One region of the Methylobacterium sp. AC433 genome, then DNA from elsewhere that is predicted to be linked to it. Evidence: predicted binding sites of a transcription regulator. Region 1 holds the regulator's gene; the other holds the start of a gene.
The links. Region 1 encodes PhoB, which activates phosphate uptake and scavenging genes when phosphate is short. Its sites were predicted from a motif close to TGTCATNNANCTGTCAT; they were not measured.
Positions count from the first base shown of each region.

Region 2: the regulator PhoB is predicted to act here: its motif matches at 7,264-7,280, upstream of AC0IWM_RS07995 (UDP-2,3-diacylglucosamine diphosphatase).

Region 1 covers NZ_CEEDBN010000001.1:627,635-642,669, forward strand. Annotated here, with positions in the region: gene AC0IWM_RS03040 (flagellar motor switch protein FliG) at 1-886, opposite strand, end outside; gene fliN (flagellar motor switch protein FliN) at 867-1,265, opposite strand; gene AC0IWM_RS03050 (hypothetical protein) at 1,372-1,692, opposite strand; gene AC0IWM_RS03055 (flagellar motor switch protein FliM) at 1,676-2,608, opposite strand; gene motA (flagellar motor stator protein MotA) at 2,611-3,483, opposite strand; gene AC0IWM_RS03065 (DUF3606 domain-containing protein) at 3,637-3,840, shown strand; gene dut (dUTP diphosphatase) at 3,851-4,339, opposite strand; gene AC0IWM_RS03075 (HpcH/HpaI aldolase/citrate lyase family protein) at 4,336-5,223, opposite strand; gene pstS (phosphate ABC transporter substrate-binding protein PstS) at 5,569-6,606, shown strand; gene pstC (phosphate ABC transporter permease subunit PstC) at 6,802-7,776, shown strand; gene pstA (phosphate ABC transporter permease PstA) at 7,820-8,713, shown strand; gene pstB (phosphate ABC transporter ATP-binding protein PstB) at 8,765-9,583, shown strand; gene phoU (phosphate signaling complex protein PhoU) at 9,685-10,410, shown strand; gene phoB (phosphate regulon transcriptional regulator PhoB) at 10,440-11,144, shown strand; gene AC0IWM_RS03110 (matrixin family metalloprotease) at 11,215-12,255, opposite strand; gene AC0IWM_RS03115 (SDR family NAD(P)-dependent oxidoreductase) at 12,336-13,145, opposite strand; gene AC0IWM_RS03120 (MFS transporter) at 13,282-14,676, opposite strand; gene AC0IWM_RS03125 (alpha/beta fold hydrolase) at 14,826-15,035, shown strand, end outside.
Region 2 covers NZ_CEEDBN010000003.1:417,075-432,109, forward strand. Annotated here, with positions in the region: gene AC0IWM_RS07960 (phosphoenolpyruvate carboxylase) at 1-312, opposite strand, end outside; gene sucD (succinate--CoA ligase subunit alpha) at 549-1,442, opposite strand; gene AC0IWM_RS07970 (malate--CoA ligase subunit beta) at 1,463-2,641, opposite strand; gene fchA (methenyltetrahydrofolate cyclohydrolase) at 2,872-3,513, opposite strand; gene AC0IWM_RS07980 (NADP-dependent methylenetetrahydromethanopterin/methylenetetrahydrofolate dehydrogenase) at 3,519-4,379, opposite strand; gene AC0IWM_RS07985 (D-2-hydroxyacid dehydrogenase) at 4,495-5,433, opposite strand; gene AC0IWM_RS07990 (aminotransferase class V-fold PLP-dependent enzyme) at 5,533-6,741, opposite strand; gene AC0IWM_RS07995 (UDP-2,3-diacylglucosamine diphosphatase) at 7,299-8,150, shown strand; gene AC0IWM_RS08000 (glycosyltransferase family 4 protein) at 8,147-9,226, shown strand; gene AC0IWM_RS08005 (ribonuclease HII) at 9,292-9,921, shown strand; gene AC0IWM_RS08010 (PA0069 family radical SAM protein) at 9,887-11,011, opposite strand; gene AC0IWM_RS08015 (glycosyltransferase family protein) at 11,181-11,702, shown strand; gene AC0IWM_RS08020 (phosphatase PAP2 family protein) at 11,759-12,763, opposite strand; gene moaB (molybdenum cofactor biosynthesis protein B) at 13,106-13,663, opposite strand; gene ypfJ (KPN_02809 family neutral zinc metallopeptidase) at 13,750-14,658, opposite strand; gene AC0IWM_RS08035 (uracil-DNA glycosylase) at 14,753-15,035, opposite strand, start outside.

The DNA of each region.
Region 1 (15,035 bases):
GGATGACGCCGCGGAACTCCGCGTCGGTGCCCTTGAGGGCCAGGACCAGCCGGTCGTTCGGCACGGCGTCGAACAGGGTCGTGCGGGCGCGGGGCTGGAGCTTGACGATGTCGTCGAAGGTGAAGAGCAGCCCCTTCAGGATCTCCACCGATTTCGGGCGCGATTCCGACAGGCTGGTCAGCACCTCGTCGATCTGGGTGCGCTCCATCTTGTTGATGATGTCGGCCATCTTGGCGTGGGTGTCGGCGCCCGAATTGCGGGCGCCGCTGGCGAGGAGGTCCTCGTGGAGGGCGTGCTCGACGGTGGCGATCACCGCGTCGCAGACCGGCTTGAAGCTGAGCATCCGCCGCATCACCGTGTTGCGGGTCGGCTGGGGCAGGTGGGCCATCACCTTGGCGGCCGCCGCCGGCTTGAGGCGCGACAGCACGAGGGCCGCCGTCTGCGGGTGCTCCTTGACGAGGTAGCTCGCGATCACGCCCTCCGAGACCGTGGTCAGGCGCTCCCAGACCGAGCGCGTGGTATCGCCCCGGACGTCGGCCAGGATGTCGGCGACCTGGTCGGCGGGCAGCAGGCCGGTGAGCAGCTTCTCCACCTCCGCGGCCGTGCCGACGAGGCGGCCGTCGGCGGCGAATTCGTGCGAGAACATCTCGACGATGTCGTCGAGCTGGTGGGCGCTGACCGTGCCGAGCTGCGTCGCCGAGCGCGTGATGCGCTTGATCTCCTCGGAGTCGAAGTACTTCAGCAGGCGGCCGGCGGCCGGCTTGCCCATGGCGAGCAAGAGGGCCGCGACCTCGTCCACGGGGTTGAGGTGCCGGTGGACGCCCTGCGCCCGGTGGGGGATCGGCACGCTCGCCACGGGTTCGCCCTCAGCCGTTCTGGCCGGCATCGGCCGGACCGACGATCTCGGTCAGGGAGACGCCGAAGCGGGAATTGTCCTCCTCGACCACGACGATCTCGCCCCGGGCCACGACCCGGCCGTTGACCGTGACGTCGACGGGCTCGCCGACCCGGTGGTCGAGGGGCACGATGGCGCCGCGTCCGAGCTTCATCAGGTTGGCCACCGGCATCGTCGCCGAGCCGAGCACCACCTGGATCAGCACCGGGATGCGCAGGATCGAATCGAGGTTGCGGCCGTCGCCGATCCGCGCCTCCGCGCCCTCCTGTCCCCCGGCGCCGGCGGGCGCGGCGGTCGGCGAGACGGTCGGAAAGACCGGGGCAGTGCCGGCGGACGCGAGGTCCGCATCGTCGAAGGGGCTGTTGCTCATCGTCCGCTCGTCAGGGGCTGCAATCGAACGTCAGGGAGGAGTCGGCCGGCAGCGGAGGGAAAAGGATCGGGGAAAGTCGGGCGGGGCGCAAGCGGATCGGCGCGCCTCAGCCGCGTTGGATGCCCTGCGCGGCCACTTGCGGCCCGCGTGTGGCCGAAGCATCGCGCCGGGCGGCCTCCAGCTCCGCGAGGAGGTGGCGCGCCTCGCCGAGGCGCTGGTCCAGCGCCTCCAGGATCTCGCGGCCCTCGGTGCTGAAGCTGCGCACCGCATCGCCGGCCTGGGCCAGGGCGTGGCCGGACTGCGTCAGGATGCGGCCGTACTCGGCCTGGGTCCGGTCGAGGCGCTTCAGCTTGAGGTACATCGGCACCACGCAGGCGCTCGTGGCCACGAGGGCCACGAGGAGGATGGTGTCAACCCACGGTGTCATTGGTCGTGCCTTCCGTGTCCTGTGCGATGGCCTCGTCGACCCGCAGCACGTAGGAGCCCTGCGCCTGGCCCATGTGGCACCAGAACAGCGGCCGGTCGTTGCCCTCGAGCTTCACCCGCGTCGACGGCGTCGCGTCGAGGCCGATGATCTGGCCGACCTTGAGCTCGGCGATCTCGCCCAGCGTCAGCAGGCGCTCCTCGAGCACCGCCCGCAGGGTGACCTCCGCCTTCTGCACCTCGGCGGCGATCTGCTGCGTCCATTTCGGGTCGCGGGCGGCGGTGTCGCCCGTGAGCACCTTCGACAGGGCCGGGCGCATCGGATTGACCACCGACTGGGGCAGGATGAGGAACATCTCGCCGCTGCGGTTCAGCGCCTGGATGGCGAACTTGGCCTCCACCGCCTTGTTGTTGCGTCCGCCGATCACCGCGAATTCCATCCGGGTCTCGGTCCGCTCCAGGCGGAACGGCGTCGCCGAGACCAGGGAGAACGAGGATTCGAGCGCCCGGCCGACCTGTTCGAGGATGGTCTGGGCGAGGCGGATCTCGAGGCCCGAGAAGGCGCGCTCGTCCTCGACCGGCGGCTCCGCCCCGTCGGCCCCGAACAGGGCCTCCACCATGGTGAACAGGAAGTCCCGGTCGAGGCCGACGAGGATGTGGCTGTCCCATTCGGGGGCGTGGAAGATGCCCGCCACCGCGTTGTTCTCGTAGGCGTCGAGCATCTCGCCGAAGCGGCCGCTCCCGAAGCCGCCGAAGGAGAAGTAGACCGGCGAGGCGACCAGCGGCTTGAGGTTGTCCGAGCAGGCCGAGGTGAGCCGGTCGAACACCACGTTCAGCATCGGCATGCGGTCGAGGGACAGGCCCCCGGCCTCGATCAGGCGGGCGCGGATGTCGGCGGCGTTCCCCGCGGGTCCGTCCATGCTCAGGCGGCCTCTCGCTGCGCGCCGCCGTTGACGGTGGCGTTCTCGACCTCGTCGATGGTCGGCCGGTCGCCGAGGGAGATGCCCTTGCGGCCGTGCTCGACGGCGATCTGCGGCACGGCTCCGCTCATGTAGGCGATCAGGCTCTGCTTCACGATGATGTAGACGTGGTTCTGCTTCTCGCGGATGGTCTTGATCTTGATCGCGAAGGGCGCGAGCACGCCGTAGGACATGAACACGCCGAAGAATGTCCCCACGAGTGCGGCGCCGATAAGGCCGCCGAGGATCTGCGGCGACTGGTCCAGGGCGCCCATCGCCTTCACGATGCCGAGCACCGCCGCCACGATGCCCAGCGCCGGCATCGCCTCGGCCACCGTGGTCACGGCGCCGTAGGGCTTGAGGCGGTCCTTGCGGTAGCCGCTGATCTCCTCGTCCATCAGCGCCTCGATCTCGTGGGCGCGGGCGTTGCCGATCAGGATCAGCCGGGCGTAGTCGCAGATGAACAGCACGAGGTCGGCGTTCTTGGCGACGTCCGGATAGGCCTTGAAGATCTCGGAATTGGCCGGGTCGTCGAGGTGCGGCTCGACCTCGTTGCGGGGCTTGGTCTTCAGCTCGCGCATCAGGGCGTGCAGCAGCCCGAGCAGCGCGAGGTAGTCCTTGCGCTTGGGAACCTTGCCGGTGAGGGCGTCCATGCTCGCCTTGCCCGTGTCGACCACCGTCTTCATCGGGTTGGCCATGACGAAGGTGCCGGCGCCCATCCCGCCGATGATGACGAATTCCCAGGGCTGCCAGAGCACGACGAGGTGGCCGCCCATGGCGACGAAGCCGCCGAGCATGCAGCCGATTGCGATGACGAGGCCGATCAGAACGCCCAAGGCTCAACGCCTCCGATGGGGGTGAGAAATCCGATGCAGCGGACCTACGCAGGATGGCTTGCGCGGGGCTGGACGGCCGTTCGGGCGTAGAACGCACCGGCGGCGGCTCCCGCGCGTTAGGCTAAGGAGCCGACCCCGCAACGCGAGACCGCCATGAGCAGCACCCCGTCCGACAACGACCACGAGCCGGCCACCGTCAACGTCTCGGAGCCCTGGACCCTGGCCTACTGGGCGCGCCGCTTCGAGGTGCCGCGCGAGGCGGTCGAGGCGGCCGTCGCGGCGGTCGGCCACGAACCCGCGAAGGTCGCCGCACAGCTCGGCCGGCCCTGGCCCTTCGAGGGCAGCGGGATCGTGTGAGGCCCGCGCCTCAGCGGCGCCCGGTGGAGCCGAAGCCGCCGGTGCCGCGTGCGCCGGCCTCCGTGCGCGGGGCCGCGTCGGAGCCGTCGCGGATCGTGAGCGTCGGCCGGGTCACCCGGGTGAAGACGAGCTGGGCGATGCGGTCGCCGGGCGCGATGCGCAGGGCGGACCCGCCGGGGTTGCGGTTCCAGGCCGAGATCAGCAGCGGACCCGCGTAGTCGGCGTCGATCACGCCGGTGCCGTTGCCGAGGACGAGCCCCTCGCGATGGCCGAGCCCGGAGCGCGGGAAGACGAGGCCGCACCAGGCCGGGTCGCGGATCGCCAGGCGGAAGCCGGCCGGGATCAGGGCCGGCGGCCCCTGGGGCGGCAAGTCCAGCGCCTCGTCGAGGCAGGCATGGAGGTCGAGGCCCGCGGCCTCGGCCGAGCCCCAGCGCGGAAAGCCCCAGCCGGAGAGGCGGGCGTCGAGGAGGTCGATCTCGACGGAGAGGTCGGGGGTCACGGCGTCCGGGCCGCGATGGCCTCGGCGAGGGCCACGGTGCGGCTCGCCTCGGCCGCGTGCAGGCGCTCCACCATCTTGCCGTCGAGGCCGATGACGCCGCGGTTGCGGTTCTCCGGCTCGGCGAAGGCGGCGAGCACGCGCCGGGCCCAGGCGACCTCGTCCGCGCTCGGGCCGAAGGCGGCGTTGGCCGGGGCGATCTGGTCGGGGTGGATCAGCATCTTGCCGTCGAAACCGCAATCGCGCCCCTGCGCGCACTCGGCCGCGAAGCCCGTCGCATCGCGAAAATCGTTGTAGATGCCGTCGATGGCGTCGATCTCGTAGGCGCGGGCGGCCGCGATCACGCTCATCAGCCAGGGCATCAGGGCCGGCCGGCCCGGCACGCCGAGGCGCAGCCGGCTCGCCTTGGCGAGGTCGTTCGGCCCGACCATGAGGCAGGCGAGGCGGGTGTCGACGTCCCGGGCCGAGCTCGCGATCTCGGCGAGGTGCAGGATCGCCATCGGGCTCTCGATCATCGCCCAGGTCCGGGTCTGGTCCGGCGCCCCGAGGCGGCGCAGGCGCGAGCCCACCGCCACCAGGGCGTCGGCGCCCGTCACCTTCGGCACCACGATGGCGTCGGGCCCGGCCGGCGCGATGGCGGCCAGATCCGCCTCGCCGTAGGGCGTGTCGAGGGCGTTGATCCGGACCACGACCTCGCGCGGGCCGAAGCCGCCCTCGGACACCGCCCGGGCGACGGCCTCCCGCGTCGCGGCGCGGGTGTCGGGCGCGACTCCGTCCTCGAGGTCGATCATCACCACGTCGGCGGGGAGGGTGCGGGCCTTCTCCAGCAGGCGCGGGTTCGATCCCGGCATCGCCAGGACGCTGCGGCGCGGGCGGATCTCGGTCATGGCGCATCCCTTGGCTGAGAGAGTCGGGCGCCGCACGACCGCACCCGGCAGCGGGGCCGTCCCGGTCCCTGGCGGACGCGACTCACCCTCGGACCCGGCGATAGCCTCCCGCGGATTCCGATTCAAGGCGCGGACCCGGTCCGCGCCCGGGCGCCGGTTCCCGTCCGGCCATCCCCGGCAAACTGCTCAGATCGCGCCCGGTCGCCCTGGGGCACGGCCGTATGTCATCGAACTGTCGCGCAATCGTCATACCGCCTTGGTCCAACCCGCCGTATGGCGCGGTGCACAACGGCGCGGGGGCTGCGGCTCACGGTGCCGATGCACGCTCCACCAGGAGACCAGCACATGAAATTCACGACCCTCGCCGCCCTCGTGGGCCTCGGCCTCGCCACCCTCGCGCCGGCCCAGGCGGCCGACATCACCGGAGCAGGCGCGACCTTCCCGTTCCCGGTCTACTCGAAGTGGGCCGAAGCCTACCGCAAGGACAGCGGCATGGGCCTCAACTACCAGTCGATCGGCTCGGGCGGCGGCATCAAGCAGATCCAGGCCAAGACCGTCGATTTCGGCGCCACCGACGCGCCGCTCAAGGGCCCGGCCCTGGAGAAGGACGGCCTCGTCCAGTTCCCCACCGTCATGGGCGGCGTCGTCACGGTGGTGAACATCCCGGGCGTCGAGCCGGGCAAGCTCAAGCTCACGGGCGAGATCATCGCCGAGATCTACGCCGGCAAGATCGCCAAGTGGTCCGACGCCAAGATCGCCAAGCTCAACGAGGGCCTGAAGCTCCCCGACGCCAACATCACCCCCGTCTACCGCTCGGACGCCTCCGGCACGACCAACATCTTCACCACCTACCTCTCCCAGGTCTCCGAGCCCTGGAAGAAGGAGTTCGGCGCGGCCACCACGGTCAGCTGGCCGGTGGGCCAGGGCGGCAAGGGCAACGAGGGCGTCACCGCCACCGTCAAGCAGGTCCCCAACGCCATCGGCTACGTCGAGTCCGCCTACGCCAAGCAGAACAAGCTCAGCCACACCCTGATCCAGAACAAGGCCGGCAAGTTCCCGCAGCCCGACGACAAGGCCTTCCAGGCCGCCGCCGCCAGCGCCGACTGGAAGTCCGCCCCCGGCTTCGGCATCTCGCTGACCGACCAGGCCGGTGAGAATGCCTGGCCGATCACCGCCGCCACCTTCATCCTCGTCCACAAGGACCCGGTCGACGCGGCTAAGACCGCCGACGTGCTGAAGTTCTTCGACTGGGCCTACAAGAACGGCGACAAGCTCGCCATCGACCTCGACTACGTGCCGCTGCCCGACGCCGTCGTCGGCCAGATCCACGACGCGTGGAAGGAGATCAAGGGCAAGGACGGCAAGCCCGTCTTCAACATGTGAGCCCATCCCTCGCGGGCCTCCGGCCCGCGAGACTCCGGGGGCGAGCCACCGCGCCCCCGCGACCGCGACGGACGAGACCGGCGCCACGGCGCCGCTCTCCCCTCGCCACCCCCTTTGGCAACGATCCGGTGATCCCCCCTCGCGCCGGCGACCGGCGCAGGCTAGGACGCCGACCGGTGAAGAGAAGACATTCGGATGGCCGCCTTGACTGACCAGATCGCCCTGACGCGCGACCGCGCCTCGGCCCGGAAGACGCCCGGCGGCCTCGGCGAAACCCTGTTCCGCGCGGCCTCCTACGGCTCGGCGCTCCTGGTGCTGTTCGTGCTCGCCGGAATCCTCGGCTCCATCGCCTACGGTGCCTGGCCGACCTTCAACGAGTTCGGCTTCGGCTTCATCACCTCCAGCGCCTGGAACATCGGGCAGGAGCAGTACGGGGCCTTCGTGGCCATCGTCGGCACCCTGGCCTCCGCCTTCCTCGCCCTGCTCATCGGCGTGCCGCTCTCCCTGGGCATCGCCGTCTACCTGACGCAGCTCTGCCCCGGCTGGGCGCGCAAGCCGGTCTCGATGACCATCGAGCTCCTCGCCTCGGTGCCGAGCATCATCTACGGCATGTGGGGCCTGTTCATGTTCGCGCCGCTCTTCGCCCGCTTCGTGCAGGTGCCGGTCTCGAACGTGGTCGAGGGCATGCCGATCGTCGGCACCCTGTTCTACGCCCGCGTCCCCTCGGGCGTCGGCATCCTCACCGCCGGCATCATCCTGGCGATCATGATCGTGCCCTTCGTGGCCTCGATCACCCGCGACATGCTCGACCAGATCCCGACCGTGCTGCGCGAGAGCGCCTACGGCATCGGCTGCACCACCTGGGAGGTGGTGCGCCACGTCCTGGTGCCCCAGGCCTCGGTCTCGATCATCGGCGCGATCATGCTCGGCCTCGGCCGGGCGCTCGGCGAGACCATGGCGGTGACCTTCGTCATCGGCAACGCCAACCGGCTCTCGGGCTCGGTCTTCGACCCGGGCTCCACCATCGCGTCGCGCATCGCCAACGAGTTCAACGAGGCCGACGGCCTGCAACTGAACTCCCTGATGGCACTCGGCTGCATCCTGTTCGTGATCACCTTCTTCGTCCTGATCATCGCCCGCATCCTCACCCGCCGCGCCAAGGTCGCCTGAGGCCGCATCGCCCCGGCCCGCCTCGAGACGTCAGGAACCCATCATGGACGCCGCCACCCCCCTCGCCACCACCGCCGCGCCGGCCCGGATCAGCCGGGTCCGCCCCGGCCGCCGGATCGCCGACAAGACCCTGATCCTGGCGAGCACCCTCGCCACCCTGATCGGCATCGTCGTCCTCGGCTCGATCCTGTTCATGCTGGTGGTCGAGGGCATCAAGGGCTTCTCGCCGACCCTCTTCACCGAGCCGACGCCGGGCCCCGGCTCCGAGGGCGGCGGCATCGCCAACGCGATCCTGGGCAGCCTGGTGCTGACCTTCCTGGGCATCCTGGTGGCGACCCCGGTCGGCGTGATGGCCGGCACCTTCCTGGCCGAGTACGGCCGCAACTCGAAGCTCGCCGACGTCATCCGGTTCCTCAACGACATCCTGCTCTCGGCGCCCTCGATCCTCATCGGCCTGTTCGTCTACACGCTGATGGTGCGCCCGATGGGCTCCTATTCCGGCTGGGCCGGCGCGGTGGCGCTGGCCATCATCGCCACCCCGGTCATCGTGCGCACCACCGAGGACATGCTGCGCCTCGTGCCCTCGACGCTGCGCGAGGCCGGCGCGGCCCTGGGCGCCCCGCCCTCCATCGTGATCAAGAGCATCACCTGGCGCGGGGCCAGCGCCGGCATCGTCACCGGCATCATCCTGGCGCTCGCCCGCATCGCCGGCGAGACCGCGCCGCTGCTCTTCACCGCGCTCAACAACAACAGCTGGTTCCGCTCCGACCTGATGGGCGGTATCCCGAACCTTCCGGTGATGATCTACCAGTTCGCGCTCTCGCCCTACCCGAACTGGCAACAGCTCGCCTGGGCCGGCGCCCTCCTCATCACCGTCACGATCCTCGCCCTCTCGATCGTGGCCCGCTTCGTCATCAAGTCCGAGCGCTCGCGCTGATCTCCGGCGCGCCGCACCTCCCCGCATTCCGACCGACAGGATCTTGAACCGATGAACGCCGCCCCCGGGATCACGTCCGCGCAGCTCACCGGACGCCACAAGGCCGACGAGTCCTCACCGGTCCGCATCGCCGTGAAGGACCTGAACTTCTACTATGGCAGCTTCCATGGCCTGAAGTCGGTCAACCTCAACTTCCACGACCGCCAGGTCACGTCGCTGATCGGCCCCTCGGGCTGCGGGAAGTCGACCCTGCTGCGCACCTTCAACCGGATCTACAGCCTGTATCCGGACCAGCGCGCGGAGGGCGAGATCCTCCTCGACGGCCAGAACGTCCTCGATTCCAAGGTCGACCTCAACGAGCTGCGCTCGCGCATCGGCATGGTGTTCCAGAAGCCGACCCCGTTCCCGATGTCGATCTACGACAACGTCGCCTTCGGCCTGCGCCTCTACGAGAAGCTGCCCAAGGCCGACCTCGACGTGCGCGTCGAGGAATCCCTGCGCAAGGCCGCCCTCTGGGACGAGGTGAAGGACAAGCTCAAGCAGTCCGGCATGGGCCTCTCCGGCGGCCAGCAGCAGCGCCTCTGCATCGCCCGCACGGTGGCCCAGCGTCCCGAGGTGATCCTGTTCGACGAGCCGACCTCGGCCCTCGACCCGATCTCCACCGGCCGTATCGAGGAGCTGATCGAGCAGCTGCGCTCGGAATTCACCATCGTCATCGTCACGCACAACATGCAGCAGGCCGCGCGCATCTCGCAGTTCACCGCCTTCATGTACCTCGGCGAGCTGGTGGAATTCGGCCCGACGACGCGCATCTTCATGAATCCGGAGAAGCGCCAGACGCAGGACTACATCACCGGCCGCTTCGGCTGATCCTCGGCAGGCCGGAACCGACCCGCGTGGGCCGGTGGCGGCCCGCGCCAGACACCATCAGGGCGGGCACCGGACAGGAGGCCCGATCGAGGAGCACACCCATGCCCGACCACATCGTCACTTCCTACGACACCGACCTCGAAGATCTGCGCCGCTCGATCTCCGAGATGGGCGGCATCGCCGAGAAGATGATGACCGAGGCCGGAGAGGCCCTGGTGCGCCGGGATTCGCCCCTGGCCCAGGCGGTGATTTCCGCCGATACCCGCCTCGACACCCTCCAGCGCGAGATCGAGGAGCGGGCGATCCTGCTCATCGCCCGGCGCCAGCCCCTGGCGATCGACCTGCGCGAGACGGTGACGGCGATCCGCGTCTCGAACGACATCGAGCGCATCGGGGATCTGGCCAAGAACGTCGCCAAGCGCGTGGTCGCGATCGCCGACCAGGTCCAGCCGCAGAAGATCGTCATCGGCGTCCAGCACATGAGCGACCTGGTGCAGGAGCAGCTCAAGGACGTCCTCGACGCCTATGCCAGCCGGGACATCAAGGCCGCCCTCGACGTGTGGGAGCGCGACGACGCCATCGACGCGCTCTACAACTCGCTGTTCCGCGAACTCCTGACCTACATGATGGAGGATCCGCGCAACATCTCGTTCTGCACGCACCTCCTGTTCGTGGCCAAGAACATCGAGCGCATCGGCGACCACACCACCAACATCGCCGAGACGATCCACTACCTCGTCACCGGCGAGAACCTCCTGGCCGAGCGCGAGCGCCCGAAGAACGACGCCTCCAACTACGCCACCGTGGACATGCCCGGCGCGGCCTGAACCCGTGCCGGTCTGATCGAAAGCGCACGATGAGTACGCGTATCCTGATCGTCGAGGACGAGGAGGCCCTCACCCTCCTCCTCCGCTACAACCTCGAGGCCGAGGGATTCATCGTCGACTCGGCCGCGCGCGGCGACGAGGCGGACCTGCGCCTGCAGGAGCAGGTCCCCGACCTCGTCCTGCTCGACTGGATGCTGCCGGCCCTGTCGGGCATCGAGCTCTGCCGCCGCATCCGCGCCCGGCGCGAGACGGAGCGGCTGCCGGTGATCATGCTCACCGCCCGCGGCGAGGAGGGCGACCGCATCCGCGGCCTCGGCACGGGGGCGGACGACTACATCGTGAAGCCGTTCTCGGTGCCCGAGCTCCTCGCCCGGGTCCGTGCCCTGCTCCGCCGGGCCAAGCCCGCCCACGTCGCCAACCTGCTGGTGGCCGGCGACATCGAGCTCGACCGGGTCAGCCACCGCATCCGCCGGGAAGGCCGCGAGATCCATCTCGGGCCGACGGAATTCAAGCTCCTCGAATTCCTGATGCAGAGCCCCGGCCGGGTGTTCTCCCGCGAGCAGCTCCTCGACGGCGTCTGGGGCCACGACGTCTACATCGACGAGCGCACGGTCGACGTCCATGTCGGGCGCCTGCGCAAGGCCCTCAACCGCCCGCGCCAGAGCGACCCGATCCGCACCGTGCGCGGCTCGGGCTACTCCTTCGACGAGATGTTCGAGGCGGAGGCCGAGTAGCTCAGCCGAGCAACTCGGCCGAAGGGCCGGCCCCCGAACGGCCGATTGCGGTCGGCGCCCGGGTTCGCCCTCAGGCGAACAGCATGGTGTCGGTGGGCAGGTGGACGGTGAAGCCCTTGCCCTCGTCGACCCAGTTTGGGCCGGCGGCGCCGTGGTTGATGCCGTTGGCCTCCTCGGCACTGCCAGCGAAGTGATGCTGGCCGGTCTGGGTGTTGTAGAAGCGCTCCAGGGTCAATCCGCCCGACGCACTCGCATCCGCGTAGGCCTCGAAGGCCACGCCCTCGTACTTGTAGCTCGGCGCGGTCTTCAGGACCTGGTCGCGCTCGGCGACGCTCGTCGTGAAGAAGTGGGCGTTCGAGACCGTGTCGAAGAACCGGAACACGTCGACGGTGTCGGCGCCCTTGGCCGGAGTCGCCCAAGGGGTGCCCTCGTAGGTGAACCACGGCAGCGTCTGCTGGATCTGCAGCTTCTCCGCCGTGCTCGTCGTGTAGAAGTGATCGCCCGTATGCGTGTCGTAGAAGCGGTACACCGCCGTGACGGCGCTGGTGACGGGGCTGGCGGTGACGGGGGCCGCCGGGGTCGCCACGACCACCGCCGGGGCGCTCGGCGCGCCGTAGAGGGCCTGGATTCCCGCGATGTCGCCGGCGCCGAGGGTGGTGATGGCGGGATTGAGGATCGCGTTCATCACCTCGGGCTTGGCGTTGTAATGGTCGAGCCCGAGGGCGTGGCCGATCTCGTGCAGGGCGACGACGGCGAGGTCGACGTTCTGGTTGCTGATCACGCGGGCGCCGGAGGCGTGCCAGCCCTCGCCGCTGTCGAAGGTCACGGCGGCGGATTGCATGCGCTGGCCGCTGTAGGAATAGTTGGCGTAGCCCAGGGTGTTGCCGAGGCCGTCGATGCCGCCGAGGGTGAAGTCGATCTGGGCGGTCGCCGTCGAGGCGACCTGCTGGAACGCGATGTTCGCGGCGGTGGCCCAGGTCGCGAAGGCGCCCTGGAGGATGCCGAGGAAGGTGGTCGGGATCGTGCCGTCGACGGCCCAGGTCACGGTGCCACCGCCCGTTCCCGCCGCGCCCGCGCCCCAGCGCGGACCCTCCAGCGCATAATCCCCCATCGGCTCCCCTCCCGTCCGTTCGGGCCAGGGTCGGTCGGAGAGCTTACGATTGCCTTAACCGCACCCGCCGGTGCGGTCCCTCACACGATGCTGCGCACGACGCCGCCGTCGACGCGAAGCGCCGCGCCGCTGGTGGCGCTGGCGGCCGGGCTGCAGATGTAGGCGACCATGCTGGCCACCTCCTCGACGGTGGCGAGGCGGCCGATCAGCGAGGTCGGGCGATGCTCGGCGACGAAGGCGCGGCCCGCGGCGTCGAGGTCGACCTCGCCTCCCGTTCCCGCCTGCCCCTGCGCCATGCTCTTCATGAACTCGGCCACGCCCTCCGACAGGGTCGGGCCCGGCAGCACGCTGTTCACGGTGACGCCGCTGCCGGACACGGTCTCGGCGAGGCCTCGGGCGACGGCGAGCTGCGCGGTCTTCGTCATTCCGTAATGGACCATCTCCACCGGGATGTTCACGCCGGATTCGGAGGAGATGAAGACCACGCGGCCCCAGCCGCGCGTCACCATGCCGGGGGTGTAGGCCCGCGACAGACGCACGCCGCTCATCACGTTGGTGTCGAAGAAGCGATGCCAGTCCTCGTCCGGAATCTCGAAGAAGGGCTTGGGCTCGAAGATGCCGGTGTTGTTCACGAGGATGTCGACGTCCGGCAGACCGGCGACCACGCGGGCCGCGCCGTCCGTGCTGGCGACGTCGCCGGGCGCTCCGATGAAGCCGGCATGGCCGGTCTCCCGCTTCAGGCGCTCGACGGCGTCGCGGACGCGGTCCTGCATGCGCCCGTTGATCGCCACGTTGGCCCCGAGTTCGCCCAGCGCCTTGGCGATGGCGTAGCCGATGCCGCTGGTGGATCCGCTGACGAGGGCGCGCTTGCCGGACAGGTCGAGATGCATGGGATCGTCCTTCGTGAGGGTCTCGGCCCCCGTGCGGCCTGTGACCGCCCGCGGGCCGGGGCCGTGGGAGGCCTTCGTGCGGATCAACGCGCGGGACGGGACCTGGTGCGATCGCCCTCCGTTTCGGCCTTCCGCCTCAGCCCTCCGGCCGCCGCCGCAGGACGCTCGTCACCGCGCCGAGGCTCGCGAGGCCGACGGCGCACCACAGGGTCGCGGCCACCGGGCCGGCCGGCGCGCTTCCCTGGTGCAGCCCGAAGATCACCGCCACCAGGGCGGCGCCGAAGGATTGGCCGGTGAGGCGCGCGGTGGATTGCATGCCGCTCGCCCCGCCGCTGCGGTCGCGCGGGGCGCTGGTGATGATGACCTTGTTGTTGGGAGACTGGAACAGGCCGAAGCCGAGGCCGCACAGCGTGAGGCGCCAGGCGATGTCCAGGTGCGAGGCGCCCTCGGGCAGCAGCGCGGTCGCCGCGAGGCCCGTGGCCATCAGGGCGAGGCCGAGGCCGCCGAGCAGCCCCGGGGCATAGCGGTCGGCGAGGCGCCCCGAGATCGGCGCCATCAGGGCGATGGCGATCGGCCACGGCGTCATCAGGAAGCCGGTCTGCGTCTCGGAGAGGTGCAGCACGTCCTGGAAGTAGAAGGGCAGGGCGACGTAGGCCATCATCTGCGCCGAGAAGGAGGCGATCGAGCTCGCCATCGACAGCGCGAAGGCCGGGATCCGCAGGAGGTCGACGGGCAGGAGCGGGCGCGCCATCCGGGTCTGCGTCCAGACGAAGACCGCGCCGATCGCCAGAGCCGCACCGATCTCCGCCAGCGCCACGCCCCGCGTCGCCGGGTCGCCGAGGCCGTCGACGCCGATGATGAGGAGCCCGAAGGTCAGGGCGTTGAGCACGGCGCTGCGAAGGTCGAAGCGCCCGCCGCTCCGGGGCGTCACCGGGAGGGTGCGGGCGCCCACCGTCAGCGCCACGAGACCCACCGGCAGGTTGACGAGGAACAGCCAGGGCCAGGTCGCCACGGACAGGATCGCGGCCGCCACCGTCGGCCCTGCGGCGGAGGCCATCGCCACCACCAGGGCGACGTTGCCGACGCCGCGCCCGATCAGCCGGTGCGGGTAGATGAAGCGCACCAGGGCGATGTTCACGCTCATGATCCCGGCCGCCCCCAGCCCCTGGGCGATCCGCGCCGCCACCAGCCAGTCGAGGGTGGGGGCGAAGGCGCAGGCCACCGAGGCCGCCGTGAACAGGACGAGGCCGGTGAGGTAGACCCGGCGATAGCCGAGGATGTCGCCGAGGGACGCGAGCGGGAGCAGCGCGGCCGTCACCGCGATCTGGAAGCTGTTGGTCACGAAGATCGCCGCGGAGGGCTCGACCGCGAGGTCCTTGGCGATCACCGGCAGGGCGACGTTGACGATCGCTCCGTCGAGCACCGCCATGGTCATGGCGAGGCCGATCGCCAGGAGCGCCAGCATGCGCTCGCGCACCGGCAATCCGTCCGTCACGGGCTCCGCCGCGGCGCTGGGGGCATGCTTCGTCATGGGCGGACCCCTGGGACGCTGCGGCGGGTTTCGCAAGGGCCGGCGCGACTCGGCGTGTCCTTTGTCACCTCGATCCGGCGGTCCGCGGCCGGAACCTGCGCTATGTCGGACGGGACGCGCCCGACCGCGCGCCGCTGCCGGGAACCCACATGGACGCGCTCCTCAAGATCTCCGCCCTCCTGCTGGCGGCCCAGATGTCCCTGGCGCCTGTCTCCGCCCAGACCGCCGGGACGGACGCCGCACCCCTCGGCATCGGGCTCGAAGGCTTCGCCTATCCCTACCCGGTCTTCTTCCTCGAGCGGATGCGCGACGGCGAGCGCCAGCGCCTCGCCTACATGGACGTGGCCGCCGAGGGTCAG
Region 2 (15,035 bases), on a different contig from region 1:
CAGGGCCTCGCGGCCCTTGGTCCGCTCCACCTGCCGGCGCCGGCGCATGGCGGCGTTCTGCTCGGCGATGGAGAGCAGCTGGAACCAGATGCCCTGCACCTGGAGGGCGCGGGCGAGGAGTTCGGGCGAAAAGTCCGAGATGTTGGCGCGCCCATGCAGCACGTCCTCGAGTTCGGGCTCGTGCCGGCGCGCCACGGCGAGAAGGGCATGGAACAGGATGTCGAGGGCTTCCTTCGACGAGGTGCCCGTGATCACGGGCGGCGCGAAGGTGTGGTCGACGGCTCCAACCGGAGCGTGAAGAGTATCCGTCATCGAAGGCCACCTTGAGAAAAATTCTTCGCCGACTGACCGCGACGGAAGCGGGCGATGGGAAGGCGGTGACGTTGAGCGATCAGAGGCTATGGGCTGCGCGTGCCCTCTCCTTACTGCGGGAGAGGACCGCTCTCGACGCGGGTCGGGTGAGGGAGGAGCCTCTCCGGATGTGGCGCCCCCCTCTCCCGCCTGCTCCGCAGGCCCCTACCCCCATCGTGGGGGAGGGTTGTCTCGCCTCAGGCGGCGAGCTTGCGCATCACCTGCGCCACCGTGGCGCCGAACTCGCCTGGGCTCGGCGCAACGGTTAGGCCGTAGGAGCGCATGATCTCGGCCTTCTCGGCGGCTGAGTCGCCGGTGGCGGAGATGATCGCGCCGGCATGGCCCATGCGGCGCCCCTTCGGAGCCGTGAGGCCGGCGACGAAGCCGACCACCGGCTTGGACATGTTCTCCTTGATCCAGGCCGAGGCCTCGGCCTCCTGCGGACCGCCGATCTCACCGATCATCAGCACGGCCTGGGTCTCAGGGTCCTGCTCGAAAAGGGCGAGATGGTCGAGGAAGGACGAACCGTTGATCGGGTCCCCACCGATGCCGACCGAGGTCGAGATGCCGATGCCCTCGGCCTTCATTTGGGCGGCGGCCTCGTAGCCGAGGGTGCCGGAGCGCGAGATCACGCCGACATTGCCCTTTAGGTAGATGTGGCCGGGCATGATGCCGAGCATGGACTTGCCGGGGGAGATGATGCCGGCGCAATTGGGGCCGACCACCATGGTCCGGCGCTCCTTGGGATAGCGGCGCAGGTAGCGCTTCACCCGCATCATGTCCTGCGCCGGGATGCCGTCGGTGATCGAGCAGATCAGCGCGAGGCCGGCATCGGCGCCTTCCATGATGGCGTCGGCCGCGAAAGGCGGTGCCACGAAGGTGATCGAGGTGGTGGCGCCGGTTGCCTCGACGGCCTCTTTGACGGTGTTGAACACCGGCACGCCGAGATGGGTCTTACCGCCCTTGCCGGGGGTGACGCCGCCGACGACGTTGGAGCCGTACTCCATCATCTCCTTGGCGTGGAAGGTGCCCTTATCGCCCGTGATGCCCTGGATCAGGATCGGGGTCTTCTCGTCGATCAGAATGCTCATGACGTATCCTCCCCTGCGTCTCAGTGGCTTTTCTTGGCGGCTTCGCAGGCCTGGACGGCCTTCGCCGCCGCGTCCGACAGGCTGTCGGCGGTGATGAGATCGAGGCCGCTCTCGGCCAGGATCTTCTGGCCCGCCTCGACATTGGTGCCGGCGAGGCGAACCACGAGGGGCACGTCGATCTTCACCTCGCGCGCCGCCTGGATGACGCCCTGGGCGACCCAGTCGCAGCGATTGATGCCGGCGAAGATGTTGACGAGGATCGCTTTGACGTTGCGGTCGGAGAGGACGAGGCGGAAGGCCGTGGCGACCCGGTCCGGCGACGCGCCGCCGCCGACGTCGAGGAAGTTCGCAGGCTCTCCGCCGGCGTGCTTGATCATGTCCATGGTGGCCATGGCGAGGCCGGCGCCGTTGACGATGCAGCCGATCTCACCCTCGAGGCCGATATAGGAGAGGTTGTGCTCGGCGGCCTGGGCCTCGCGCGGGTCGCCCTGCGAGGGATCGTGCATGTCGGCGATGTTGCGCCGGCGGAACATGGCGTTGTCGTCGAAGGACATCTTGGCATCGAGGGCCAGCACCCGGTCGTCCTTGGTCACGACGAGGGGGTTGATCTCCAGCATGGTGCCATCGCAGTCGCGGAACGCCCGGTAGGCGTTCATTATCGTCTTCACGGCGGCCGAGACCTGCTTGATGTTCAGGCCGAGCTGAAACGCGATCTCGCGGGCCTGGAATTGCTGCAGGCCGACCGCCGGCTCGACGACCACCTGGATCAGGGCCTCGGGCTCGTTGGCGGCGATTTCCTCGATGTCCATTCCGCCGCGCTGGGAGGCGATGACCCGGACGCGCTCGGCCTTCCGATCGAGCACGTAGCCGAGGTAGAGTTCCCGCTCGAAGGGATCGGCGGTCTCGACATAGACGCGCTGAACGGGCTTACCCTCTGGTCCGGTCTGCAGGGTCACGAGGCGCTTGCCGAGAAGGTCCTTGGCGGCGTCGCGAACCTCGTTGTAGGTGCGGCAAAGCTTGATGCCGCCGGCCTTGCCGCGGGCGCCCGCGTGGATCTGAGCCTTGACCGCCCAGAACGAGCCACCGAGCTCGGTGGCCGCATAGACCGCTTGGTCGGCGCTGAAGGCGACGGCTCCCTTCGGAACGGCGACGCCGAAACCGGCAAGCAGTTCCTTGGCCTGGTACTCGTGCACGTCCATGAGCGTTCTCCTCGGCGTTTCTTCCTTGCCGCGACTGTCTCGTAAATTTCACTTCACGGAAAGTCCTTTGCGACTTATATTTTTTTACAGCCTCGTTCACTCTGCCTTGAAGGCAGCTCGACTGTATTCAGTTTGCACAAGAGCTGCCCCGATGGCGTCGGGAGCAGCTCTTGGTATATCAGATCACGCGTTTTGACTTCGCATGACGCCTCTGCGTTCGCGACGGACGCTCAGTTCACCTTCGCCTTCACGATATCGTAGATCGACTCGTTGAGGGGACCAGCCGAACCCAGGAGGGTTTCGAGCTCACGCAGGCGCTCGTCCGCGAAGGCGCGGTCCTCAAGGCCCTTGGCATTCACGTAGACGTTGAGGGCAGCGCTGCGCAGGCCTGCATGGGCCGAGAGCACCGCGACGCCGGCATCCGAGATGACGTTGAGGTTGCCCTTGTCGGCCACGATCTGGGCGAGGTCGATGACCTTGCGGCAGGCGCGGCAGCAGGCGAGCGGCACGTCGGTGGCGACCTTGAGGGCGGCCTGGATCTTCTCCTGGCGCGCCGCCTTGTCCTCGTCCGTGACCTTGGGGAGTCCGTAGGCCCCCATCACCGCATCGAAGGCCTCGACGTCGTCGGCGATCATGCCGGTGAGCTCGGTGCGCAGGGCCTCGGACTGGGCGAGGATCTGCTTCAGCTCCTCTTCGACCTCGACGTACTTCTTCTTCCCGACGGTGAGGTTGCACACCATGCTGAGGAGTGCGGCGCCCATGGCGCCGGAGATGGCGGCGGCACCACCCCCGCCGGGGGTGGGCGCCGAGCTCGCCAGACCGTCGAGGAAGGTCTGGATGGTCTCGTTCGCGGCGTTCTCTTTCGTGGCCATGGCGGTCAGGCCATCTTCTTCGCGAGGGCGTAGATCGCCTCGGCGTCCAGCACCTGCTCGGTGTTGTCGAAGAGCTGGCCCACGCAGGCGCGGTGCAGCTTGAGCTTCAGGCCGCCGATGCCGAGCGCGCCGAAGACCTTCTTGCCGTGGCGGTCCTTGCCCTTGTCCATGGCCTCGATTCCGCCGAAGCCGAGCGGCGGCTGGGCGTTGTAGTCGGCCACGAACTCGATGCTGGCCTCGTCCTTCCAGGCCTCCTCGGGCAGGAGCTCGAGACCGATCGCGCCGGCCGAGAACACGATGTTCTGGCCCTTGACGATCTGCGCGCGCGAGGCAGCGTCGGAGGTCTCGGCGGCCTTGATGCTGACCTTGAACCGCTTGTTGATCTGGTCGGCGGCGGCCTGCGCCTTATCAAGCGAGCGCCCGCAGAGCGTCACTTCGGCGCCCTCCTGGGCGAGCAGGGCGGCCGAACGCATGCCGACCGGGCCGGTGCCGGCGAGGACGACGGCCTTCTTGCCTTCGAGCGACCCGGCGGCTTTCTGGACCAGGGCGACGCCAGCGGCGGCGGTGGTGTTCGAGCCGTTGGAATCCAGCATGATCGAGACGCGGAACGGACCGAAGAAGCGCTTCTTCACCGCCTCGAAGACCGCCTCGCCGGCCGCCATGCTGCCGCCGCCGACGAAGATCGCCGTCGACTTCTTCTCGGAGCCGCCGCGGGTGTAGATCGTCCCGTCGACCAGGGCGCCGACATTGTCAGGGGTCACGTTGCCGTAGCCGGTGATGTGATCCGCGCCGCCATCGTAACCGACGACCACGTCGAACACGCTCGGGACGGCGTCGGTATCGAATTGGAACAGCAGCTTCTTCATTGTCTCAGAATCCCTGTCGGTCCCGCGCTCGGCGCGGCTGGCATATGGTCTCGATAGATCGACCGCTTCGGCGATCATGCGGCGCTCCCCCGGCCGGTCGGAGCGCAAACCGCCTTCACACCACGTTCTGCGGCTTGCCGGCAACGTAGGCCTCGACGTTGTCGACGAGTTGATCTGCGAGGATCTGCATCGCCTCCTTGCTCGCCCAGGCCACATGCGGGGTGACGATGAGGTTCGGCAGATCGAGCTCGCAGAGGATGTTGCCGTTCTTCGGAGGCTCGGTCATCACGACGTCGAAGCCGGCGCCACCGATGGTACCGGCCTTCAGCGCCTCGGCCAGGGCCTCCTCGTCCACGAGGCCGCCGCGGGCGGTGTTGATGAGAAGCGCGTGCTTCTTCATCTTGGCGAGCTGCTCGCGGCCGATCATGTTGCGGGTCTCGGGCGTCAGCGGCGCGTGCAGCGTGATGACGTCGGATTCCGTGAGGAGCGTCTCGAAGTCGACGAGGCCCTCCTGGGGAAACACGTCGTAGGCGATGACCTTCATGCCGAGGGCTTCCGCGCGCTTGGCGATCGACTTGCCCAGCGCACCATAGCCGACGATGCCGAGGGTCGAGCCGGCGATGTCGTGGATCGGGTAGTCGAAGTAGCAGAACTGGGTCGACTTCGCCCAATCGCCTCGGCGGACCGAATTGGCATAGGGCACGATGGCCCGGCGCAGGGCGAACATCAGGCCGATCACGTGCTCGGGCACGGTGTTGAAGGCGTAGTTTCGGATGTTGACGACCGTGATGCCCTGGGCCTTGGCGGCCTCCTTGTCGACCACGTCGGTCCCGGTGGCGGCCACCGCGATCAGCTTGAGGTCGGGCAGTTGCTTCAGGGTGTCGGCCCGCATCGGGACCTTGTTGATCAGCGCGATCTCGGCGCCCGTCAGGCGCTCGACGATCTCCTCCGGCGTCCAGGTCGAGTCGTACTCGACGTAATCATGCGGGAAGTTGAACGCGCGCACCTTGGCGTCCAGGGACTCGCGGTCGAGGAACACGATCTTCTTCGTCATGGAATCCTCTGGCCGATCCGGCCACGTCACGGATAGAGCAGGTCGCGGATGGGTCGTCGGGCATGCCGGAGCGGGCGGACCCGCCCCGGCACCTCGAGATCAGGACTTCGACAGCGGGTTCTCGCGCAGGTAGCTCGACGCGGCGGCGACGCCGGAGCCGGGCTGAACCTTCACGCCGTGGTCGAGCATCGCCATCTCGGCACCCGCGATGGCGCCCAGCAGCGACAGCTCGTTCATGTCACCGACGTGGCCGATGCGGAAGACCTTGCCGGCGACCTTGCTCAGGCCGGCGCCGAGCGCGAGGTTGTAGCGCACGTAGGCGTGCTTGATGATCGCGGCGGCGTCGACGCCCTCCGGCACGAGGATTGCCGTGACGGTGTCGGAGTTCCACTTGGGATCCTTGGCGCAGGTCTTCAGGCCCCACGCGGCCACGGCCTGGCGGGTCGCCTCGCCCAGCACGTGATGGCGGTGATAGACGTTCTCGAGGCCTTCCTCGTTGAGGCAGGCGAGCGCCTCGCGCAGACCGTAGAGCAGCGGCAGCGACGGGGTGTAGGGGAAGTAGCCGGCCGGGTTCTGCTTCTGGTGGTCGGCCCAGTCGAAGTAGACATGCGCCAGGCGATCGTTCTGACCCGACGAGGTCTCGGCGGCCTTGAGCGCCTTCTGGCTCACGCAGATCACGCCGAGTCCGGCGGGGAGCATCAGGCCCTTCTGCGAGCCGGCGATCGCGCAATCGACCTTCCACTCGTCCATCTTGAACGGCAGCGAGCCGATCGAGGAGACGCCGTCCGCGAACAGCAGGGTCGGGTGGCCGGCCGCGTCGATGGCCTTGCGCACGGCGCCGACATCGCTGGTGACGCCGGTCGCGGTCTCGTTATGGACCACCATCACGGCCTTGATCTCGTGGTTCTTGTCGGCGCGCAGGGCCTCGCCGATCCGCTCCGGGTTGGCGCCCGTACCCCACTCTTCGTCCTGCACGATGACTTCGAGACCAAGGCGCTCGGCCATGTCGATCCAGAGATGGCTGAACTGGCCGAAGCGGGAGGCCAGCACCTTGTCGCCGCGCGACAGCGTATTCGACAGAGCGGATTCCCAGATGCCGGTGCCGGAGGCCGGGAACAGGAAGATGGTGCCGTCCTTCGAGCCGTAGACCGCCTTGGTGTCTTCGAAGAGCGGCTTCGTCAGCGCCGGGAAGTCCACCGAGCGGTGATCCTCGGACTGCACCATCATCGCGCGCATCACGCGATCCGGGATGTTCGTCGGGCCCGGGACGAACAGGTGGTTCCGGCCGGGACGTCGCGTTGCCGCCATGATGTTTTCTCCGTTTCTCACGTTGCGCCCGCACGCGCTCCGCGTGCGGCGACACAGATGCGCCGAGGGGTGGAGCGGACCGCGCGGACCATCCCGGATTGATCCCGGATGGTCCTGGCGGCCGCTGGTCAGATTAATCGCGGGACGAACTCGTGCGTGCGCGACGCCCGGACGGATGGCGGACCCATGTCCGCTCGCGCCGAAGGCTGACCTTCGACGCCCGTCGCCGCACGCGCCACCGAATACCTCAAGCCTCTTCTCCATGGGCCGGGTCGCGCTCGAACCGCGCTGACCGCTGAGCCGTTTTCAGCGTCGTCGTCCCCGGGGACGGCACCCTTGGTTCGCCTCGATGGGCTCCGGTCATGCGTCCTCGGACGCGGCCCGGTGGGGCACCTTGAGCGGGACTATGCCCGGCTTCAGCCTGAAAGGAAAACCCGAAATACTTGGTCTCAAGTCAAAATTTTTTTTGTGGAAGAAGAGCTTACGTCGCGGCGCGGGACGAGCGCGGTGTCCGGGGGGCGACGTCATCAAACTGATACGGGAATCCGGTTTGGCTCATGGCATCGGAGGATGTTCCGGAGGCGATCGTGGGCGAAGAGACCGAGGCGACCCGCGTCCGGACGCTGTTCCTGTCAGACATGCATCTTGGGACCAAGGGCTGTCAGGCCGACCTGTTGCTGGAATTTCTGCGCGATTACGATGCGGACGAGATCTATCTCGTCGGCGACATCATCGACGGCTGGCAGCTCAAGTCGGGCTGGTACTGGCCGCAGAGCCACAACGACGTCGTGCAGAAGCTCATGCGCAAGGTGCGCAAGGGTTCGACGCTGGTCTACGTCCCGGGCAATCACGACGAGTTCCTGCGCGACTACATCGGCATGACCTTCGGCGGCATCGAGATCGCCGACCAGCGCCTGCACGAGGCAGCCGACGGCAAGCGTTACCTCGTCATCCATGGCGACCAGTTCGACATGGTGGTGCGCCACGCCAAGTGGCTCGCCTTCCTCGGCGACGGCGCCTACACCTTCGCGCTCTTCATCAACACCTACGTCAACACCGCGCGCCGCCGCCTCGGCCTCGCCTACTGGTCCCTCTCCGCCTGGGCCAAGCTGAAGGTGAAGAACGCCGTCAATTTCATCGGCAAGTTCGAGGAACTCCTCAGCGCCGAAGCCAAGCGCGTCGGCGCCGATGGTGTGATCTGCGGACACATCCACCACGCGGCCAACCGACAGATCAACGGACTGACCTACCTCAATACCGGAGACTGGGTGGAATCCTGCACCGCCATCGTCGAGCACTACGACGGCACCATGGAAGTTCTCCACTATCCGAGCCTGCTGCGGGCGCGCAGCGCCCGGTCCGACCTCGTCGGACGCCCGCGGCCCGACGGAGCCCGGGCCGTCGCGTGAGGCTCCTCATCGCCACGGATGCCTGGCACCCGCAGGTCAACGGCGTCGTCCGCTCGCTGGAGAACATGGCGGCGGCCGGGGCGGCCTACGGCTTCGACCCCGTGTTCCTGACCCACCAGGACTTCGCCTCCCTGCCGTTGCCGGGCTATCCTGAGATCCGGCTTGCCTACGCCACCAAGCGCCACGTAGCTCGCCTCTGGGACGAGCTGCAGCCGACCCATGTCCACATCTCCACGGAGGGGACGGTCGGCTACGCCACCCGGCGCTATTGCCTCGCTCATCGCCGGCCCTTCACCACGAGTTACCACACCCGCTTCCCGGAATACCTCTCCGCCCGCGCACCTGTGCCGGAGGCCTGGAGCTACGCTTGGCTGCGGCGCTTCCACGGCGCGGCGAACGGCACGATGGTCTCGACCCCGTCCCTGGAGCGCGACCTCGCCGCGCGTGGCTTCACCAACCTGATGCGCTGGACGCGCGGCGTCGACACCGACCTGTTCCGACCCCGGGCGGAGGGAACGCCGGAGCCGGCCGACCTCGCCGGCCTGCCTCGCCCGATCTTCCTGTCGGTCGGCAGGCTTGCGGTCGAAAAGAACCTCGAGGCGTTCCTGCGCCTCGACCTGCCCGGCACCAAGGTCGTCGTCGGCGACGGTCCGGACCGGGCGCGCCTCGCGGCGCTCGCGCCCGAAGCGCGCTTCCTCGGCACCCGGACCGGCGCCGATCTCGCGGCACTCTATGCCGGTGCCGATGCCTTCGTGTTCCCGAGCCTGACCGACACCTTCGGCATCGTGCTCCTAGAAGCCCTGGCCTGCGGCGTCCCGGTGGCCGCCTATCCGGTGACCGGCCCCCTCGACGTCATCGGGCGGACCGGTGCCGGTGTCCTCGACCACGACCTCAGAAGCGCGGCCCTCGCCGCCCTGGACATTCCACGGGCGCGCTGCCGCAGCGAGGCCCTGCGTTACACCTGGGCGGAGAGCGCGCGCCAATTCTACGACAACATCGCCCGCGCGCACGGCACCGCGCCGGTGCGGTTCCGGACGACCGGCAAGGCCCCGCGAGGCGTCGCCGAGCTCGGCTGAAACGTGGACCGGACGCGCCTCGCGCGCTAGGGCACCGGATTGCCCCCTCCCCCGGAACCCGCCCGATGCCGCCGTTCGACCCGTGCCTGGCCGAGACCTACCCGGCGGTCATCGGCTGCGACGAGGTCGGGCGCGGCGCCCTGTGCGGGCCCGTGATCGTCGCGGCGGTCTGGTTCGAACCCGCCGCACTTGAACCCGGCCTGCTCGGCCGCCTCGACGACAGCAAGCGCCTGAAGGCCGCCGAGCGCGAGGCACTGACGCCACTGATCCGGGCACAGGCCCGCGTCACCGTGGCGGCGGGATCGCGCGCCCTGGTGGATCGGATCAACGTGCGCGCCGCCACCCTCGACGCGATGCGGCGGGCGGTCCTCGCGCTCGGCCTCGACGCTCCCGTCTGGGTCGACGGCCGCGACCCCGTCCCGGGCCTCGCCCTCCCGTGCCGCGCGGTGATTGGCGGCGACCGGCTGGTGCCGCAGATCGCGGCCGCCTCCATCGTCGCCAAGACCCTGCGCGACGCTCTGATGCGGCGGCTCGCCGGCCGCTACCCGGATTATGGCTGGGCCAGCAATGTCGGCTACGGAACGCGCACCCACCTCGCCGGCCTCGCGAGCCGGGGCCGGTCGCCTCATCACCGTCTGAGCTTCACCCGCGCCTATGACTTCAGAACAGGCTCAGCTGGTCCGTCGGAACCCTGAACAGATCGGTCCGCAGGCGGCGCCGCACCTCGGGATAGCCGAGGCGCTGCCGGGCCAGGCGCATGCGCTGGCGGATCAGGTCGGCATAGGCCCCGGTGCCGGTCATCCGCGTGCCGTAGGCGGCATCGTAGGCGCGCCCGCCCCTGGCCTCGCGGACCAGCGACATGACGTGCCGTTGGCGGCCGGGGTAGTGCTCGGCGAACCAATCGTTCACCAGGGCATCGAGTTCGAGGGGCAGACGCAGGAGCACGTGGCTCGCCTCCACGGCCCCGAAATCACGGGCTCTGGTGAGGATGGCCTCGATCTCGTGATCGTTCAGCGAGGGGATGATCGGCGCGGCGATGACCATCACGGGAATGCCCGCCGCGCTTAGGCGTCCGATCGCCTCCAGGCGTTTTTCCGGGTGCGGCGCCCGCGGTTCGAGCCGCCGCGACAGCGCCGGGTCGAGGGTCGTCACGGATACGGCCACCTTCACCAGCCCGTCCCGTGCCAGGTCGGTCAGCAGGTCGAGGTCGCGCACGACGAGGTTCGACTTCGTAACGATCCCGACCGGGTGGCGGAAGCGCGCCAGGACCTCCAGCACCGCGCGCGTCACGCGATGCTCTCGCTCGATCGGCTGATAGGGGTCGGTGGCGGTGCCGAGGGCGATGGTCGCCGGGCTGTAGCCCGGCGCGGACAGCTCTCGTTCGAGCAGGACGCCGGCATTCACCTTCCGAAACAGCTTGGTCTCGAAATCGAGGCCCGGCGAGAGGCCCACATAGGCGTGGTTCGGCCGCGCGAAGCAGTAGACGCAGCCATGCTCACAGCCCCGATAGGGATTGATCGACCGATCGAACGAGATGTCGGGCGAGGTGTTGCGGGTGATGAGCGTGCGGGCGTGCTCCGGCCTCACCTCGGTCCGCAGAGGAGCTGCAGCCTCGAGCCCGAACCACCCGTCGTCGAAGGTTTCCCGCCGCGCTGCTTCGTATCGCCCGCCCGGATTCGCCGTGGCACCCCGACCGCGCCGCTCGGCCGGTTGCGGCGTCGTCTCGCCCAGGCGTCGCGGCGGTTCGAGGCTGGACGGTATCGTACGGGAGAAGTCTGCAGGCATGAACCAAATTCAACAGAAGCGACAGGTCAAGAACATATCACGAACACAGAGGGCGCGGAGTGCGAATATTTCAGGCAGACCGCTCGTCCCTCAGCATTTCTACCCGCCTGCCCACGGCGCTTTGCCGTGAGATGGCTTTGCGCGACGCAAAAATGCGGTATGCGCGCGCATGCTCTCGGCTCTCATCTCAGTGACCCGGCCCGCCGACCCCGATGCCGTCGATCAGCTCGCCGATACCCTCGGCGCTCTGGTGGCGGGCGTCGCGGCAGGGCTCGTCGGCGACGCGGTGATCATCGTGCCCGCGGCGAACTCGGCCATCGAGACCGTCGCCGAGGCGACCGGCGCCAAGGTCGTATTGCGCGGGCGTGGTTCGTCGCCCTGGTCGGCGGGCGCGAAGGCCGCACGGCGGGACTGGGTCCTCTGCCTGGAGGCCGGCGACGTCCCGGCCGAGGGCTGGATCCGTCTGCTCGACCGCTTCATCGGCACCGCCCGGCCGGAGGTTTCGCTGGCCCGCCTGCGCCGTCCCCATACCGGCCTTCCGGCGCGCCTGGCTGCCCGGGGCGAGAGCGTGATCGGCGCACACGCACCGCGCGCCGGCGACCTCGTGCGTCGTGAGCGTCTGCTGGCCGGGCCGAAGTTCAGCCGCCGCCTGAAGGCCCGCGCACTCTCGGCGCGCCTCGACCGGGCGTGATCGCGCGGATGCGGACCGCGGCTGGCCCGCGAGTCGCCGGAGGCGTCAGGGATTTGTCAGGGCGTCACGGCCCTGAACGCGGTCACGGGATCCATCCGGCTTCGCCAGGGGACGAGGCCGGATGCTAGGACCCGGGCCGCGACGAGGAATGCGACCGCTCCCAGCCCTGCACCGACGATGAGGTCCGTCAGGTAGTGGCTTCCCTGAACCGGTGTCGCCGCCAGCATCAGGCCGTTGAGGGCGGCGGCGAACCAGCGAATGATTGGAAGCGACCAGGCGGACATCACGAAGATCGCGGCGGCCGCGGCATGCCACGAGGGAAACGTCACAAGCCGTAGATCGGGGAAAGCCGGCAGGACGGACGGCAGCTCGGCCCGTCGAAGCCACAGCAACGGCTGCGTCATCCCATCCGTGAAGTCGAGGGATGCATCCGCGTGCTGGTCGGGCGTCATGCCGTGGAAGTGATAGGCGCCGAGGGCCGGGAGGAAGAAGGCCCCGAGACAGACGAGGCAGAACGACAGCGGGAGCGCGACCTGAAGGCACCCGAAGCTACCCAGGTCTCGTCGCCAGACGAAGGCGGCGCCCAGCAGGAAGGGCTGAACCCAGATCGACCCATAGGCGAGATCGAGAACCCGGCTGAGGACGGGATGCGCCGTGACCCAGCGGAAATACAGGCCCCAATCGAAACCAAACGCCCGGTCCGCTGCCGCCAAACCTGCGTCGACGAAAGAGAATTCGCGACCGAAATGAAAGAGGATGTACTGCGCGCGATAACTCGCGACGCCGGACATGAAGAAGAACGCTGGCACAAAAATGCAGAGGGCGAGGCGCGTTTCATTTCGTATGTTCAGATAGTAAAACCCTCCTGCCGCGAGGGCCACCGACATCGCCACGAACACCAGATCGGACTTGAGGGCCTGCTCTCCGCTGAGTACCTCCGGCGCCATCCGGCAGAACAGGATTCGCGCGATAGCTAGTGCCAGGACGATGAAGAAGGCGGCCCAGATCACACCGGCACTGCGGTCCATGCCCCGCACGGGCGTGACATCGTTCGAGGCCATCCGGAGATCCCTGGAGTGTTCTACACCTCCAGGTAGTACGGCACCGGTTACGATTGCCTGAATTCGGCAAGAGCACTGGGGCCGACAGGCCGACTTGTCAGCCCCTCTACGCTACCAGGATCGCGGTTGAGGACTGGCCGTTTTCAGACTCGTGCACGTGGACCGCCACGGTGCACCGGCGAGCCTCTCTCGACGGCGATGGTCGGGAGACACGAAGGAACCGGATACCGCGCCCGATATGGAGCCTCATGAAACCATGGAAGCCCGGTCGCGGATGTTTTGGGCGCGTGTTCGAAAGTGGCCGAAGCCGAGCCGCCTGCGCGGCCCAGCGATTTGCTCGTTCTAGACCGTGAGCGAAGCGCCACGCCGCAGGTGCTCGTCGAGGCGGGGCATGATCTCGACGAAGTTGCAGGGACGGTGGCGGTAGTCGAGCTGAGCCGAGAGGATGCCGTCCCAGGCATCGCGGCAGGCGCCGGGCGAGCCGGGCAGCACGAAGATGTAGGTCGCGTTGGCGACACCCGCCGTGGCGCGCGACTGCAGCGTCGAGGTTCCGATCTTGTCGTAGGAGATTCGGTGGAAGACCGCCGAGAAGCCGTCCATCCGCTTCTCGAACAGCGGCTCGATCGCCTCCGGGGTGACGTCGCGCCCCGTGAAACCGGTGCCGCCGGTGGTGACGATCACGTCGACGGTCGGGTCCCGGCTCCAGGCCTCCACCTGCTCACGGATCGCCGCAACCTCGTCCGGCACGATCGCGCGCGCCGCCAGGGTGTGGCCAGCCGCCGCGAGGCGCTCCACGAGGGTGTCGCCCGAGCGATCGTCCTCCGCGCTGCGGGTGTCCGAGACCGTGAGGATTGCGATGGCCAGCGGGATGAAGTTGCGGGTCTTGTCCGATGCGACCATCATCACTTCCCTTCATCCTGAGCGCCGGCGGAAACGGGGCGACGGTATCCCAAACCTCCACCGCCCGACAGCGCGTCGGCCGCGCCTCAGTTACGCGCGGCCCGGAACGTGTCGCAGGATTTGGTCTGGCCGCTGCGGTAGCCCGTCATGAACCAGCGCATCCGCTGTTCGGAAGAACCGTGCGTGAAGGAATCCGGCACGGCATAGCCCTGTGACTGCTTCTGGAGCTTGTCGTCGCCGATGGCGCTGGCGGCCTGCATCGCCTCTTCGATGTCGCCCTGTTCCAGCGAATTGTACTTGTCGTTGGAGTTCTTGGCCCAGACGCCCGCGAGGCAATCCGCCATCAGCTCGATGCGTACGGAGAGCTGATTCGCCTCCGTCTTGCTCCCAGCGGCCTGCTGGCGACCCTGGACCTTGCCGAGGATGCCGAGTTCGTCCTGAACGTGGTGGCCGACCTCGTGCGCGATGACGTAGGCGTAGGCGAAATCGCCCTTCACGCCAAACTTCTGTTCCATCTCCTTGAAGAAGGATGTGTCGAGATAGACCTTCTTGTCGATCGGGCAGTAGAACGGCCCCATGGCGGCCTGGGCCGAACCGCAGCCGCTGCGGGTGCCGCCCGTGTAGAGCACCATCGCGGTCGGGCGGTACTGGCGCCCGGTCTGGTTCGGCAGGACCTCCTTCCAGACGTCCTCGGTGTTGCCGAGGATCGCGGCGGCGAAGCGGCCGCTCTCGTCGGTGGGCTTGGTCTTGCGCTGGGTCTGCGTCTGCGGATCGACCTGTTCCTGGCGCGAGCGCCCGCCCCCGGACATCTGCTCGGCCCCGCCGATCAGGATGGCGGGATTGATGCCGGTGACCCAGCCGATGATGCAGAGGATGACGATGGTGCCGATGCCCAGTCCGCCCGCACCGCCGCCGGGGAAGCTGAAACCGCCGCCGCCGCCCTCGCCGCGCCGATCCTCGACATTGTCCGAAGAGCGGAAATCTTCCCAGCGCATGATCTCGTTACACCCTGTCCAGACACGCGGGACCATACACGGCCGCGTGAAGTAAGTCGCAGGCGCGGGGTACGGTTCCGCTTGGGCGCAGGCCCTAGACGGCTCCGGCCTTCCCGTCGAGAGCCGCGCGCAAGGTTCGGAAGTCGCGCCAGGCGAGGCGCTTCTGCAGGGGCTGGCGCAGCAGGTAGGCCGGATGGAGTGTCGCCAGGGCACGGATCTCGCGACTTCCCACCCGATAGGGATAGAAGCGGCCGCGCGCCTTCAAGATACCGTCCTTGGTGCCGGTGATCGCCTGGGTCGCCGGGCTGCCGAGGCAGACGATGAGGTCCGGATCGGCGAGCTCGATCTGCCGCTCGATAAACGGCTTGCAGATCGAG